Regions from separate parts of the Photobacterium sp. DNB23_23_1 genome, predicted to be linked through region 2. Evidence: predicted binding sites of a transcription regulator. Region 2 holds the regulator's gene; the other holds the start of a gene.

Region 1 (8,283 bases), on a different contig from region 2:
TAGTGTTGATCAGTGCCTGCTCCGGTGTTACCAACCTGTTAGTTGAACTTGCAAATGGAATTGCCAATAACGAACAGCGATCCCAGCGGCTACAGCAATTGAAATCGATACACCAAAACATTATCGACAAACTGGCTCACCCTGAAGCCGTTGCTGACCACATAGAACAATTAATCAATACTGTGGCAAACCTTGCAGAGCAGGCTATTGACGCGCCTTCAACTAAGCTGACCGATCAGCTGGTTGCCCATGGCGAGTTGTTGTCGACCCACCTGTTCAGCCAGATTCTCAACGAAATGGGGGCTTCAGCCCTGCGTTTCGATATCCGTTCAGTTATGCGCACTGACGGCCAGCATGGTAAAGCCGTTCCGGATATTGATGCTATCCATCAGCTTGCCGATGAACAGCTTCAGCCACTGCTAGCTAGCGATACGATTATCGTATCCCAAGGCTTCATTGGCTCTGACAGTGATGGGCAAACGACGACTTTAGGCCGCGGCGGTAGTGATTACAGTGCCGCTTTAGTCGCCGAAGCTATCAGCGCGGGCACTCTGGAAATCTGGACCGATGTACCGGGTATGTACTCCACAGATCCGCGTATCACTGCTAATGCCAAGCCAATCAGCGAGATAAGCTTTAGCGAAGCCTCTGAAATGGCTAATTTCGGGGCAAAAATTCTCCATCCGTCGACCCTGTTGCCAGCAGTCCGCCAGCAGATCCCTGTCTTTATCGGTTCATCAAAAGCACCGGAACAAGGTGGTACCTGGATCCGCCAACAGGTCAGCGAACCACCAAAATTCAGAGCTTTGGCACTGCGCTGTAATCAAACCATGGTGACGCTAACGAGCCTGAATATGTTCCAAGCCTATGGGTTCCTTTCAGAGGTCTTCCGTATTTTGGCCGAACACAAAATCTCGGTCGACTTGATCACCACATCAGAAGTCAGTGTGTCACTGACTCTGGATCAAACCGATACCGGCGGGGGCGCACCTAGCCTACCTGCCGCAGCGATGGAGCAACTGAGCCAGCTATGCCGGGTAGAGGTTGAACAAGATCTTTGCCTAGTCGCACTGATCGGGAACGATCTCGGTGATGCACCGGGTGCCGCAACCCAGGTCTTCAGTCGCCTAGAGCAATACAGTCCACGGATGATCTGCTTTGGTGCCAGCACCCACAACCTGTGCTTCTTGGTCAAAACCGAAGAATCACGCGAAGTGGTCAAGGTATTGCACCACGGTCTGTTCGAGTAATATCAAGCTGAATTCAGCCGATAGATACAAAATAAGAAAAGGCGCTCACTGAGCGCCTTTTTTATCTGTGCTGATTAACTTCAAACTCGGCAGAACTATAAGCAACAGCTAGTTATTCAAGTTCGGACCCAGCCATTTTTCAGCCTCGATAAGATCCCAGCCTTTACGATCGGCATAGCTGTCACGTTGATCATTCTGGATCTGGGCAATCGCAAAGTAGCGAGAGTCTGGGTGGGAGAAATACCAACCCGATACCGACGCACCCGGCCACATGGCATAGCTGGTTGTCAGTGACATATCGATCGTCTCTTCTACCTTCAGCAACTCCCACAAGCTGCCCTTTTCCGTATGCTCCGGACAGGCTGGATAACCCGGTGCAGGGCGGATCCCTTGGTATTTCTCACGGATCAGATCGTCATTGGACAAATCCTCCTCCGGCGAATAACCCCAAATATCCTTACGCACCTGCTCGTGAAGGTACTCGGCAAACGCTTCGGCCAAGCGATCAGCAATCGCTTGGATCATAATGGCATTGTAATCATCCCCTGCCGCCTTATAAGCATCGGCCAGGTCACGCTCACCAATCCCCCCCGTTACCGCAAAGGCACCGATCCAATCCGCTTTCCCGCTCTCTTTTGGCGCGATGTAATCAGACAGGCAATAATTGAAACCTTTCGGTTTCTCCGTTTGCTGACGCAAGTTATGCAGTACCTTGGCAACCTCAGTGCGAGACTCGTCAGTATAGACCTCGATATCATCGCCTACACTGTTGGCCGGGAACATGGCACACATACCACGGGCTTCCAGCAAGCCTTCCTGCTCAACGCGGTCGAGTAAGTCATTAGCATCTTTAAACAAACGGCGGGCTTCCTCACCCACTTCCTCATGATCAAGGATGGCCGGATATTTACCCATCAACGACCAGGTCATGAAGAATGGCGTCCAGTCGATATACTGGCGCAGGATCGCCACATCAAAGTCCTCAAACACTTGAACACCCGATTTACATGGTGCTGGCGGCGTATAGCTCTCCCAGTCAATGGCCACGCGATTTGCCCGCGCCACTTCCAGAGAAACCGGCTTGGTCTTGGGCCGCTTACGGCTGTGCTGATCACGCACCCTGACATAATCGGCATCGAGTTTTTCGACAAAGGCCGGACGCAGCTCATCAGATAGTAACGAAGTACACACCCCAACGGCGCGAGAAGCGTTGTTCACATACACAACCGGATGGCTGTAGTTCTGCTCTATCTTCACTGCCGTATGCGCTTTGGAGGTTGTCGCCCCGCCAATAAGTAAAGGTAACTCAAAGCCTTGTCGTTCCATTTCCTTGGCGACATGTACCATCTCATCAAGTGATGGAGTGATCAGGCCGGATAGGCCAATGATATCGACATTTTCTTCCTTGGCGACCTTGAGGATCTTTTCACACGATACCATCACACCCAGATCGATGATCTCGTAGTTATTACACTGAAGTACAACACCTACAATATTTTTACCAATATCATGAACATCGCCTTTTACCGTTGCCAGCAGGATCTTGCCGTTAGTACTTCCGGCCTGCTTCTCAGCATTGATATATGGCTCGAGGTGGCCAACGGCTTGTTTCATGACACGGGCAGATTTCACCACCTGCGGCAGGAACATCTTGCCTTCACCGAACAAGTCACCAACCACGTTCATACCGTCCATCAACGGTCCTTCAATGACCTCCAACGGCTTGGATGCATTCACCCGCGCTTCTTCGGTGTCTTCGACAATAAACTCGGTGATGCCTTTGACCAACGCATGCTCAAGTCGTTTTTCTACCGGCCAGGTGCGCCATTCCAAGGCAGAGGCATCTTCTTCTTTACCGACGCCTTTATTGGCATATTCAGCAGCAATGTCCAACAAGCGTTCCGTCGAGTCATCACGTCGGTTCAGCACCACATCTTCGACGGCCTCACGCAATTTTTCTGGAACGTTGTCATAGACTTCAAGTTGACCTGCGTTGACGATCCCCATATCCATACCATGCTTGAAGCAGTGATAAAGGAAAACAGCATGGATAGCCTCACGCACATAGTTATTACCACGGAACGAGAAAGAGACATTGGACACGCCACCAGAGATCATCGCATGGGGCAAATCACGCTTGATATCGGCGACAGCTTCAATGAAGTCCACCGCATAGTTATTGTGCTCATCAATACCGGTCGCAACGGCAAAGATATTCGGGTCAAAGATGATATCTTCCGGCGGGAAGCCGACCTCATCAACTAATATCCGGTAGGCATTGGTACAAATTTCCAGCTTGCGCTCTCTGGTATCAGCCTGCCCGACTTCATCAAACGCCATCACAATCACAGCAGCGCCGTAGCGGCGGATCAGCTTGGCCTGCTCAACAAACTTCTCTTTGCCTTCCTTGAGCGAGATAGAGTTAACAATTCCCTTGCCCTGAATGCACTTCAGGCCAGCTTCGATCACTTCCCACTTAGAGGAGTCGACCATGATAGGAACTTTTGATATTTCCGGCTCAGAAGCACATAGGTTGAGGAATCGAACCATGCACGCCTCAGCATCCAGCATCCCTTCATCCATGTTGATATCGATGATCTGAGCGCCGTTTTCGACCTGCTGACGGGCGACATCCAGCGCCTCGTCATACAACTCTTCTTTGATCAGGCGTTTGAATCTTGCCGAGCCGGTAACATTAGTTCGCTCTCCAACATTAACAAACAAGGTATCCTTCTCGATGATCAAAGGTTCAAGGCCAGATAGTCGGCAACTAACCGATAATTCTGGTAATGCGCGAGGGCTCACCTTTGCCACAGCTTCGGCCATCTGGCGGATATGCTCCGGCGTGGTACCACAACATCCTCCGACCAAATTAAGGAAGCCACTCTGCGCCCACTCTTTAATATGCTCGGCCATCTCTTCCGGGGACAAATCATATTCGCCAAACGCGTTTGGTAGGCCGGCATTCGGATGGGCAGATACCGCACATTCGGAGATGCGTGACAGTTCTTCAACATACTGGCGGAGCTCATCAGGCCCAAGTGCACAGTTCAAACCAAACGAGATTGGTTTGACATGACGAAGAGAATGGTAGAAAGCTTCTGTTGTTTGGCCCGAAAGAGTCCGACCAGAAGCATCGGTGATGGTGCCAGAAATCATGACCGGCAGCGAACAACCATCTTCGTCAAAAACAGTATCCACCGCAAATGCACAGGCTTTAGCATTAAGAGTATCGAAAATAGTTTCGATAAGGATGATATCGGCTCCGCCTTTGATCAACGCACGCGTTGACTCGGCGTAAGCCTCAACAAGCTGATCAAAGGTAACATTTCGGTAGCCGGGGTCGTTCACATCCGGTGAGATAGAACAGGTACGGTTAGTCGGGCCAAGTACGCCAGCAACAAAACGCGGTTTATCCGGCGTCTTTGCCGTCCACTCGTCAGCGACTTGGCGAGCGAGTTTGGCTGCCTCAAGATTAATCTCACCACTCAACGCTTCCATCTCGTAATCAGCCATCGCGATCGTGGTTGCGTTGAAGGTGTTAGTCTCTAAGATATCAGCACCGGCCTCAAGATAAGCTACGTGAATATCTTTGATCAATTGCGGCTGTGTCAGTACCAGTAAGTCGTTATTGCCCTTGAGATCCATGTGCCAATCGGCAAAACGCTCACCGCGATAATCTTGCTCTTCCAGCTTATAGTCCTGGATCATGGTGCCCATGCCACCATCAATGATCAGGATCTGCTCTGCCAAGCGCTTATTTAATAAATCCTTGCCCATCAACACCACTTTACTTCCTTATCTAATGTTACAGCTAGTTCACATCCTACCATAGCAACAATGGAAATCTAGACGTCTAAAGGGCTTTTCATTGATTAAATTTTAACTCATTGAAAGAAATTAGTGATAGCTATCGAGCAGTGATAGATTTATATTTTGACACAATTTTCAGCTTTACTTTAAATCACCATCGAGGTCATGGGATGTCAGTTTACAGCACCCTCTGTTTCCTAGCGGCAGCAGCTATGCTTATCGCTTTTATAAACAGCAAAATAGGAAAAATGCAGACCACTATCGCCATTACCGCGGGAGCATTGATGCTATCTCTAGGCATTATTGTTGCCGGACATAATGGCTGGTTCTATCTTGAAAATATTGCTGCAAGCCAACTTGGCGAGATCAACTTTGAAAACTTCTTGCTCAAAGGGATTTTGGGGTTCTTGCTCTTTGCTGGCGGCTTGGGGATCAAACTGCCTCACCTTGAAGACCAAAAGTGGGAAATCACCACACTGGCACTGGCGGCGACCTTGTTCTCGACCTTTTTTATCGGTTTTGCTTTATGGGGCATTTGTCAGGCTATCGGTATCCAGCTCGACCTGATCTATTGCCTCATCTTCGGCTCACTGATCTCTCCTACTGACCCGATAGCGGTCCTCGCTATAGTAAAAAAACTCGATGCACCAAAACGGATTTCTACCCAAATTGAGGGCGAATCTTTATTCAATGACGGCTTTGGCCTTGTCATTTTCGTTACCCTGTTTACCATCGCTTTTGGTAACGAAGCCCCTACTATACTAGGTGTTGGCCAATTGTTCCTACAGGAAGCCATTGGCGGTATTGCCTACGGCTTTGCTCTTGGTCTGATTTTCCATTACCTAATCAGTTCAACCAATGACCACTCTATGGAACTGCTGCTGACCCTGGGAATACCAACGGCAGGCTATGTCTTTGCTGATGTCATCCATGTCTCTGGCCCGCTGGCAATGGTGGTATCAGGGATCATGATTGGTAACTGGACCCGCTATATCGGCTTTTCCAAAGAGAGTGAAGATCATCTCGACCACTTTTGGGAGCTGGTCGATGAGTTCCTCAATGGGGTGCTATTCCTTTTGATTGGTATGAGTATGCTGCAGTTCAGTTTCCACCAAGAAGACTGGGTACTGATGGTGATTGCCGTTCCATTGGTCCTCTTGAGCCGCTTCCTCAGCGTCAAGCTCTCTTATCTCGGTTTCCAGCGATACCGAGACTATAACCCGATGTCGGTTAAAATCCTGACTTGGGGTGGGTTACGAGGCGGCTTGGCCCTTGCTATGGCCATGGCTATCCCCGCCGGGGTGATGGTGATCCCGGATAAGAATATCGATGTCCGGGAAATTATGCTGGTCATGACCTATTCGGTGGTAGTGTTCTCGATTCTGATCCAAGGCTCAACAATCACCTCCCTGATCCACAAGGCCAAGCACTGGGAAGCTGAAAACAACACCTAATGTGTTCTCGGCTGGGTCAGCTATATAAAGAAGACCTGCAGATGCAGGTCTTTTTTATCTCACCAAAGGGGCTATTCACCCTTAGTGAAATTAGCTTCAGAAAACTTATCCAAGTCGTAAGGTGTTTGCTGGTAAACACAATAATTCAGCCAGTTAGAAAACAACAAATGACCATGGCTACGCCAACTGCCGATTGGCGGGTTTTCCGGATTGTTATCAGGGTAGTAATTAACTGGCACCTGTGGCTCCATTCCTTCACCAACATCCCGCGTATACTCATTGTGTAAAGTATCGACATCATATTCAGGATGACCGGTTACAAAGACATTTCGCTTGTCTTTGGTTGCCGCCAGGTATACCCCAGCCTGATCCGAGGTAGCTAGAATATCAAGATCAGTATGTTCTGCCAGATACTCTGGCGAGAAGTCCGCATAGCGAGAATGCGGCGCTAGAAAGGAATCATCAAAGCCACGCAAGATCGGATTATGACAATCATGGGTTCGATGCCAATATACCCCAGATAACTTTTCCTTACGTGTACGTTTAGGCAAGTCGTAAAGTAGCTTCAGCCCTGCCTGAGCAGCCCAGCACACGAACAAGGTCGAGGTGACATGCTCCTTAGCCCAATTCATGATGGTTTGGATCTCTTCCCAATACAGTACATCTTCGAACTGAACCAAGCCCAATGGTGCTCCTGTGACAATAAGGCCATCAAAATTACGATCCTTGACCATCTCAAACTGGCGATAGAAAGTGTCCAGATGCTCTGTCGGCGTATTCTTGGTCGGTCGGTTATCAATCCGCAGCAGTTCAACGTCTACCTGTAGCGGGCTATTGGACAGCAGGCGGAGGAACTGGGTTTCTGTTTCGATTTTCTTCGGCATCAAGTTCAGCAGCAACACCTTTAAGGGGCGGATTTCCTGACTTGACGCACGAGCCTCCGACATCACGAAGATATTCTCACCTCGCAAGATATCGGTAGCAGGCAGTTTGTCAGGGATCTTAATCGGCATCGGTGCTTCTCCTTAAACGTTTTCTCGTCTTTACCATCTATTGAAGGGATGTTTAGACGTCCAGATTTCTAAATAAAACTATAAGAGATCCGTCGCGGGTGCAAGTAAAAGAAGATTAAAATAATCAAAGCAAGGTGCTACGAGTATGAAGAAAACTCATAAAAACATGGGGATTGATAATGGCATTTTTGAAAGGCCAGAAATGAAAAAACCCAGCCGTTAGGCTGGGTTTAGAAGAAGAGTTCAGCAATGACCTACTCTCACATGGGGAGACCCCACACTACCATCGGCGCTACAACGTTTCACTACTGAGTTCGGCATGGGATCAGGTGGGACCATTGTGCTATTGTCGCTGAACAAAATCGTGGTGCTAGTACCCAGATTCGAACTGGGGACCTCACCCTTACCAAGGGTGCGCTCTACCAACTGAGCTATACCAGCACTCAATTCTGTGTCGAAATCCGCTGCTGCGAATTTCAAAATTGGGAGCCTGGCGATGTCCTACTCTCACATGGGGAGACCCCACACTACCATCGGCGCTATTACGTTTCACTGCTGAGTTCGGCATGGGATCAGGTGGGTCCATAACGCTATGGTCGCCAAGCAAATTCTTTTGAATATATTCCGCTGGCTATAAAGCCCGCTAGCTACGTTAAGTTGCTCTCTCGCTCAGTCATTTAGCAGGCTAAACTCCTTCACTCGACTCACAACTTGTCTTGCTATCGAACTTTATCCCGGCGCTACCTCTGGTAG
Region 2 (8,283 bases):
TACGCGGGGTTGAGTTCAACCCCCGCCCGACGCAGCGCCTGCTGGTAACCCTGAGATCGGAACTGGCACAAGGCTGCATTGTCAGGCCCGGTGACTTGGGCAATGCGTTTGTGCCCCATTTGGGTCAGATAATTGACGGCCTCAAAGGCTGCGGTCAGGTTGTCGATATGGACCGTTGGCAGTTCGAGCTCCGGGGCAAACTCACACGCCATGACCATAGGCGGTAGGTTCTTTTGCTCAGGCTTGCTGACATCAAAGGGTAGGTCAGTACCGAGCAGTAACATACCGTCGGCTTGTTTGGTGAATACTAGGTTAACAAACGAATTCTCACGGGTTTTCTGTTGCCCGCTATCGCCAAGCAGGACCAGGTAACCATGTTCCATCGCCGCTTCTTCGATACCCCGGATGATCTCGGTGAAATAGGGATCACAGATATCGGGCACAATAGTGACGATAGTTTTTGATTCGTTGCGACGAAGATTCCTAGCCAGTGAATTGGGTGAATAGCCAGCATCCATGACAGCCTGTTCGACCTTTTTTCGGGTCGAGGCTGACACTTTTTCCGGGTTCATCAGGGCACGGGAGACCGTGGCCGTCGAGACACCGGCGAGCTGGGCAACATCCTTCATTGTCGCCATAGTTAAGGTTCCTCTCTATTATTTTTCTCTCTTTTTCCGCTGGGGATCATGGCCAAAGCAGCCGATACCTAAGCCAGCGAGCTTGTTATTGTAGGCTGTATGCCGGGGATTAAACATGCTTTAAACAGCATAAATTACATCCAATATGTGACATATGTCGCATTGTTCATTTTAAGTTAAATCCTGCGGTTCGACATCAATCGACCAACGGATTTTCTTGGCAAGAGGAAGCAAAGCGATGGCAGGCTTGGCAACAGACAGCCACTGTTGCAATGCCCTGCGGCTAGGTGCTTGTAGTAGTAACTGCCAACGGTAGCGGCCCGCCCGGCGTGACAGCGGAGCAGGATTGGGGCCCATTACCATTGTTTCTTGGCTGGCGACAGGACTGGTTTCGAAAATTCCTCTCACCTGTTGGAGGAACTGCTCGACCAGCTCGCTTTGGTTGGCTTCGGCCCGCAGCAAGGCCAAGTAGGTGAACGGTGGCAGCCATGCTTGCTTGCGCTCGCTCAGGGCACCCGAGGCGAAGTGATCGTAGCCCTTGTAGAGCAGGGCCTGGAGCAGACCATGCTCAGGATGATGGGTTTGTAATACCACTTCTCCGGGTTTGCTGGCCCGTCCCGCACGGCCGGCGACCTGGATAAACAATTGGGCCAAGCGTTCGCTGGCCCGGAAATCGTTGCTGAACAGTGCACTGTCGACATCAAGTAGGGCAACCAGGGTGACATCGGGAAAATGGTGACCCTTGGCCAGCATCTGGGTGCCAATCAATATTTGGTATTCGTTGTTGCGAATGGCCTCGAGGTAGTGCTCAAGGCTGCCCTTACGGCGGGTACTGTCGCGGTCGATACGCACGGTCCTGTAATTCGGAAACAACATCTCGAGTTGCTGCTCGAGCTGTTCGGTACCAACACCCACCGCATTGAGCTGGGTCGAACCACACTGGCCGCACTGGTGCATCATCGGACGCTGGGTGGCACAGTGGTGGCAGCGTAGCTCACCGCTTTGCTGGTGGAAGGTATAGTAGGCGTCACAGCGCTTGCACTCGGCCAGCCAGCCACAGTCATGGCAGATCACCGCCGGTGCGAACCCACGGCGATTGAGGAACAGCATGACCTGGTTACCGGCCTCGAGGTGCTGGCGCATTCGGGCGATCAGTGGGGCAGATAATCCCGCCTCTAGGTATTGCCCTTTGACGTCCAGCACGCCATGGCGGGCAGCCTGGGCAGCGCCTGCTCGGCGTGACAGAATAAGGTGGTGGTATTTGCCACTTTTGGCGTTGTGCAGCGTTTCCAGTGCCGGGGTTGCGGAGCCGAGCACGATCGGAATATTGGCCTGGCTGGCACGCATCACGGCCAGATCACGGGCATGGTAACGCAGGCTGTCCTGCTGCTTATAGGAAGCGTCATGCTCCTCGTCGACAATGATAATGCCGAGGTTGGCAAACGGGGTGAACAGGGCCGATCGGGTGCCGATGATGATCCCGGCTTGGTTATCACGCCCGGCAAGCCAGGCTGACAGCCGTTCGGTGTCGTTAAGCCCGGAGTGGATCGTCTCCAGCGGCACATTGAAGCGGCGGCGGAAGCGGTTGATAGTTTGTGGAGTCAGGCCAATTTCCGGCACCAGGATCAACGCTTGCTTGCCGGCCGCTAGCACGGGCTCAAGCAGGTTGAGGTAAACCTCGGTCTTGCCCGAGCCAGTAACACCTTCTAGCAGGTAGCAGCCAAATTCCGGATTGGCGTTGACACTGGCAATCGCCAAGGCTTGCTCCTCGTTGAGACGGGGTTTCTCCTCGGTAACCGCGAACTGCGATTGCCAGTGACGCATTGCTGGTGCTTGCTCGAGCGCTTCAATCCACCCTTTTTCGGTCAAGGCTTTCAACGTGGCATTGCTGACCTCTTCGGCAAGCAGGGCTTCATGGCTCAAAGCCCCCTGACGCAGCATCGTCAAGGCCTGGACTTGGCGCGGTGCCCGCTTGAGGGCCGTCAATGGTTGGTTGTGCCCCGCGTCAGTCAACTGCCACATTTTTAGTGTCGATGGTGATGCCTCACGGCCTTTTCGCAAATAGGTTGGCATCGCATTAGCCAGCGTATCGCCAAGCGGATATTGGTAATATTGGCTGGCCCAGTTCAATAGCTTGAACAGGCTCGGCTCCCACAGTGGCGAGTGGTCAAGTACGCTGTAGATCGGCTTGAGCTGGTTAAGAGGGAAATCAGACTTGTCTGTAAGGGTCATCACGATCCCAACTAACTGCTGGCGCCCAAACGGCACTTTGACCCGCCCACCGATAGCAGGCTGCTGGCCGGGCTTGACCAGGTAATCAAATTGCTTGTCCAGGGGAACAGGAAGGGCCACTCGGGCAATATTGGGCGTCATATATAACCGCTAAATCCGCATGTACTAAGATAGAGAAGTGTACCTTGCCCAGCCTCGGGCAGCAAAGCGGCGAAAAAAGGCGCATATTGGTTGATCTGAACTGTTTGATTGATTACTATACGCCGCCTAATTTGGCGTATTGGCAGTTCAGCCGTTACGTATATTTATTAACGCGTGTGGTGCCCGGCTTTGGATCGGGAGAGCGACACGGCCTTACTTTTGAGGTTATCCCATGAAACAAGGTATTCACCCAGAGTACACTGCAGTAAACGCTCGTTGTTCTTGCGGCAACACTTTCGTATTTAACTCTACTATGGGTAAAGACATCAACCTAGATGTATGCGACAAGTGTCACCCTTTCTACACTGGTAAGCAGCGTCAGGTTAGCTCTGGTGGCCGTATCGACAAATTCAACAAGCGTTTCGGTGCGCTTTCTAGCAAGTAATTGCCAGATGAATGTCGAAAAAGGGGATGCGCAAGCATCCCTTTTTTTTATGTCCATTTTTTCTACCGTAGTTTTGCCAGCCCTATTCCCTATTAGCATCTTGTTGCCTTCAAAGTTGGCAATTCCATCTTCTAGCCATCGCCTAATACGCTATATTCCCCACCCACCTCGGCGACTCACTCTGGGAATCATTGGATCGACCAGATGTTCGGTGCTAGGATTTTGTGCTGCCATAGAATATGATCTATGTCCAAAATCTAAAATAAAGTCACCCAAGTCAGGATTTCGAACACTATGTCTGAAGATTTTCGCCAACAGGCCCTTCACTACCATGCTTACCCTGTACCAGGAAAAATTGCCGTTGAGCTCACCAAGCCGGCCAATACCGTCGAAGACCTGGCGCTAGCCTACAGCCCGGGTGTGGCTGAGCCAGTGCGTGAAATTGCGCAAAACGCAGAGAATGTCTACAAGTACACCGGTAAAGGCAACATGGTCGCGGTGATCACCAATGGTACCGCTATCCTTGGCTTGGGTAACTTAGGCCCATTGGCGTCAAAACCTGTTATGGAAGGTAAAGCACTGCTGTTCAAACGCTTTGCAGGCCTGGACTCGATAGACATCGAAGTGAAGCACCGTACTATCGATGAGTTTGTCGACACGGTGGCGAACATTGCCGATACGTTTGGTGGGATCAACCTAGAAGATATCAAGGCACCTGACTGTTTCGAAATCGAAAAGCGCCTGATTGAGCGTTGCCATGTACCTGTATTCCATGACGATCAGCACGGTACGGCGATTGTCACTGCAGCGGGTATGCTCAATGCACTAGAGCTGCAAGACAAGAAAATCAATGAAGCAGTGATTGTCTGTTTGGGGGCTGGTGCTGCGGCCGTAGCGTGTATGGAGTTGCTGATCAAGTGCGGCGCCCAGCGAGAGAAAATCTACATGCTTGACCGCAAGGGGGTGATCCACACCCGCCGTGATGATATTAACGAATACAAGCAGCTGTTTGCCAACAATACTGACAAGCGTACGCTAGAAGATGTGATTGAAGGTGCGGATATTTTTGTCGGCGTATCGGGCCCCGATCTGTTGGCGCCGGAATCACTGAAACTAATGGCCGACAAGCCAGTGGTATTTGCGTGTTCTAATCCCGACCCAGAAATCAAGCCTGAGCTGGCTCATGCCGTTCGTGATGATTTGATCATGGGTACTGGCCGTTCGGACTACCCAAACCAGGTAAACAATGTTATCTGTTTCCCGTTCATCTTCCGCGGGGCATTGGATGTTCGCGCGAGCGAAATCAATGACGAGATGAAGCTCGCTGCCGTTGATGCTATTCGCTCACTGGCAAAAGAGCCTGTACCGGCAGAAGTGGTTGCGGCGGCAGGTGCCGACAAGCTTGAATTTGGTACCGAATACATTATCCCTAAACCGATGGATCCACGCCTGTTGCCACGTGTTGCCAAGGCTGTAGCCCAAGCGGCGGTAGACTCGGGCGTTGCGCGAATCGATATGCCTGTTGGCTATATGGAAGTGAAGTAAATCCTCCAGGCTGTAGCGCATACAAAAAAACCAGCCATGTGGCTGGTTTTTTTATCGTCATAAAATGCTGGCATTATGCGTAGCAGTTTACTTGGATTCTTATTCGTTGATATCTTCGTATGTGATGCCCATTTCTTCCATTAGCGCTTTAGCTTCAGCGGGAAGGTCGTCCGGTCGGTCTTTACGGATATCATCGTCAGTTGGGAGTGGCTGGCCGGTATAGGCATGCAGGAAGGCCTCACACAGTAGTTCACTGTTGGTGGCATGGCGCAAGTTGTTGACTTGGCGACGAGTTCGTTCATCTGTCAGGATTTTCAGGACCTTCAATGGAATCGAAACTGTAATTTTTTTGACTTGCTCGTTTTTCTTACCATGTTCCGCGTAAGGGCTGATGTATTCGCCATTCCACTCTGCCATTTGTTACCTTCTCAGCGATATAAAAGTGATGAAATATAGTATGCCTGAATTTTAGCGGGATTTACTGCCATAAGCAAAGACATATAGACGTCTAGAAGTGTTGACGTCTTCACTAATTGTCGCTATGTTGTTGCATAAAAGTTATTCGGCAGGGCCGCCCTGACAAGGAAAGTAATAATGAGTGACAAGAAGCTAGCCACCGTCGCTGTTCGCACCGGCATCGAATCCGATACCCAGTATAATGCTGTGGTTCCCCCTCTCTATTTAACCTCGACCTATAGCTTCTCGCAACTAGGAGAGGTGCCGCAATATGATTATTCCCGTTCTGGCAACCCTACCCGCAATACGCTGGCCGATGCGCTGGCAGAGCTTGAGGGGGGCGCGGGCGCGGTCGTGACCAACTGTGGTACGGCGGCGATCAACTTGCTTGCCTCAGCATTGATTGGGCCGGAAGATTTGATCATAGCGCCGCATGATTGTTATGGCGGCACCTATCGCTTGTTCAATACCCGTGCGGCAAAGGGCGACTTTAAGGTTCGTTTTATTGACCAAACTGATCCGACTGCGGTCGCCCAAGCGTTGGCACTGCAGCCCAAGTTGATCTGGGTGGAAACCCCGTCAAACCCATTGTTACGTATTGTGGATGTGGCGGAGCTCTGTGCTGCAGCGAAACAAGCTGGGGCATTGGTGGCTGTCGACAATACTTTCCTGTCTCCGATCCTTCAGCAGCCTATTGCGTTGGGGGCCGATTTTGTTGTTCATTCAACCACCAAATATATTAACGGCCATTCGGATGTGGTCGGTGGCGTGTTGATTTCCAAGACTGAAGAGCATGCCGAAGAGATCGCTTGGTGGGCAAATTGTATCGGGGCGACTGGGGCGCCGTTCGATGCCTATATGACATTGCGGGGGTTGCGGACCCTGGCACCAAGAATGCGGATGCATGAAGAAAATAGCCGTCAGATCTTGGCATACCTGCAGCAACAGCCGCTGGTTGGCAATATTTACCACCCGAGCCAGCCTGAGCACCCGGGCCATGACATTGCGCTCAAGCAGCAAAAAGGGTTTGGGGCGATGCTGAGTTTCGAAATTGCCGGTGATATGGCGCAGCTGGAAGTGTTTGTAAAAACGCTCAACAGTTTCTCATTGGCTGAGTCACTAGGCGGAACGGAGAGCTTGATTTGTCACCCGGCGAGTATGACGCACCGTGCGATGTCGGATGAAGCCCAGGCCGAAGCGGGCTTGAAGCCGACCCTGTTGAGGCTCTCGGTTGGTCTGGAGGATCCAGACGATTTGATTGCTGATCTTGAGCAGGCTTTCAACAAAGCCGCGGAGGTGGCTTGAATGAGCGTTTCTCTTTCACGTCAATTGCATAAGTTCGGGGGCAGTAGCCTGGCTGATCCCGAGTGCTACCTGCGGGTAGCTGACATTTTGCGGGAATATTCGAACGATAATGACTTGGTGGTGGTGTCGGCAGCTGGCAAGACCACTAACAGCCTGATTGAATGGCTTGAACTGCTGGATAAGGACGGTCGCCAGGCCCATGAAGCTTTGCAGTCCTTGCGCAGTTACCAGCAGACATTGATCGAATCGTTGCTGGACGGAAAGGCGGCCGATGAGCTGCTGACTCAACTGCATCTTGAGCTGGGAGTCTTATCAAACCTGGCGGAAAAGCCTCGGGATGAAGCCGAGCAAGCCAAGGTGCTGGGCCATGGTGAGCAATGGTCAGCTCGTTTGTTGGCTGCCTTGTTGAGCAAGCAGCAACTGTCTGCGGTGAGTGTGGATTCGCGTTGTTTCCTACGTGCTGAGCGTTCTGCACAGCCGGAAGTTGATCGTGCCCTATCACGACCGCTGCTCAAGGAGCAGTTAGCCCAATATAGCCAGCAGCGGGTGGTGATCACCGGTTTCATGGCCCAGAATGGTGCTGGCGAAACCGTGTTGCTTGGGCGAAATGGTTCTGATTATTCGGCGACGGTGATTGGTGCGCTGGCCGATGTTGATCGCGTCACCATCTGGAGTGATGTTGCTGGGGTCTACAGTGCCGATCCTCGCAAGGTTGCCGATGCCTGCTTGTTGCCACTGTTACGTCTTGATGAGGCCAGTGAATTGGCCCGCTTGGCGGCGCCGGTACTGCATAGCCGTACTTTGCAGCCTGTCGCCCAAAGCGCGATTGATTTGACTCTGCGCTGCAGCCATCAGCCGGAGCAAGGCTCGACCCGGGTCGAGCGGGTTCTGGCCTCTGGGCGCGGTGCCAAAATTATTACCTCGCTCAATGAGGTGTGCCTGATTGAGCTGTCGGTGACCCGGGCCCATGACTTCGCGCCTATCGCCTCTGATATCGAGCGCTTCTTGCAGCGTACCCAATTACAGCCGCTCGCCCGCTGTTTTGAACCGGATAAAGGCCGGGTTCAGCTGGCCTATACGGCCGAGGTGGTAAATAGCGTATTGGCCCAGTTGCAAGACAGCGGCATTGCCGCGGATTTACGCTTGCGTGAGGGCTTCTCGTTGGTGGCGGCCGTGGGAGCTGGGGTGGTGAACAATGCCGTTCATTGCTATGGCTTCTATCAGCAGATCAAAGGCCAGGCGTTGGAATTTATTGCCGAGTCTGAATCGGGTTTGAGCTTGGTTGCCGTACTGCGTAAGGCTGATACTGACAGCTTAATCCAGGGGATCCACCAGAGTTTATTCCAAGCCCAGAAACGCATTGGTCTTGTCCTCTGTGGCAAGGGGAATATCGGTAGTCGCTGGCTGGAGTTGTTCGAGCGCGAGAAGGCGACGCTGGAAAAGCGCCATGGCATGAGTTTTACCTTGATCGGCGTGGTTGATAGCCGCCGCCACTGGATTGATTTTAACGGCATTGATGCC

Evidence for each region. Region 2 encodes MetJ, which represses methionine synthesis genes. Its sites were predicted from a motif close to TTAGACNTNTANANGTCTAA; they were not measured.
Region 1: the regulator MetJ is predicted to act here: its motif matches at 7,583-7,602, upstream of metA (homoserine O-acetyltransferase MetA).

The regions. Positions count from the first base shown of each region.
Region 1 is NZ_JBNNXT010000009.1:141-8,423, reverse strand. It holds gene lysC (lysine-sensitive aspartokinase 3) at 1-1,250, shown strand, start outside; gene metH (methionine synthase) at 1,359-5,030, opposite strand; gene ACVA53_RS07855 (cation:proton antiporter) at 5,234-6,517, shown strand; gene metA (homoserine O-acetyltransferase MetA) at 6,589-7,530, opposite strand; rRNA gene rrf (5S ribosomal RNA) at 7,772-7,887, opposite strand; tRNA gene ACVA53_RS07840 (tRNA-Thr) at 7,896-7,971, opposite strand; rRNA gene rrf (5S ribosomal RNA) at 8,019-8,134, opposite strand.
Region 2 is NZ_JBNNXT010000003.1:147,559-155,841, forward strand. It holds gene cytR (DNA-binding transcriptional regulator CytR) at 1-638, opposite strand, end outside; gene priA (primosomal protein N') at 810-3,011, opposite strand; gene rpmE (50S ribosomal protein L31) at 3,244-3,456, shown strand; gene ACVA53_RS03640 (malic enzyme-like NAD(P)-binding protein) at 3,751-5,001, shown strand; gene metJ (met regulon transcriptional regulator MetJ) at 5,101-5,418, opposite strand; gene ACVA53_RS03650 (O-succinylhomoserine (thiol)-lyase) at 5,596-6,762, shown strand; gene ACVA53_RS03655 (bifunctional aspartate kinase/homoserine dehydrogenase II) at 6,763-8,283, shown strand, end outside.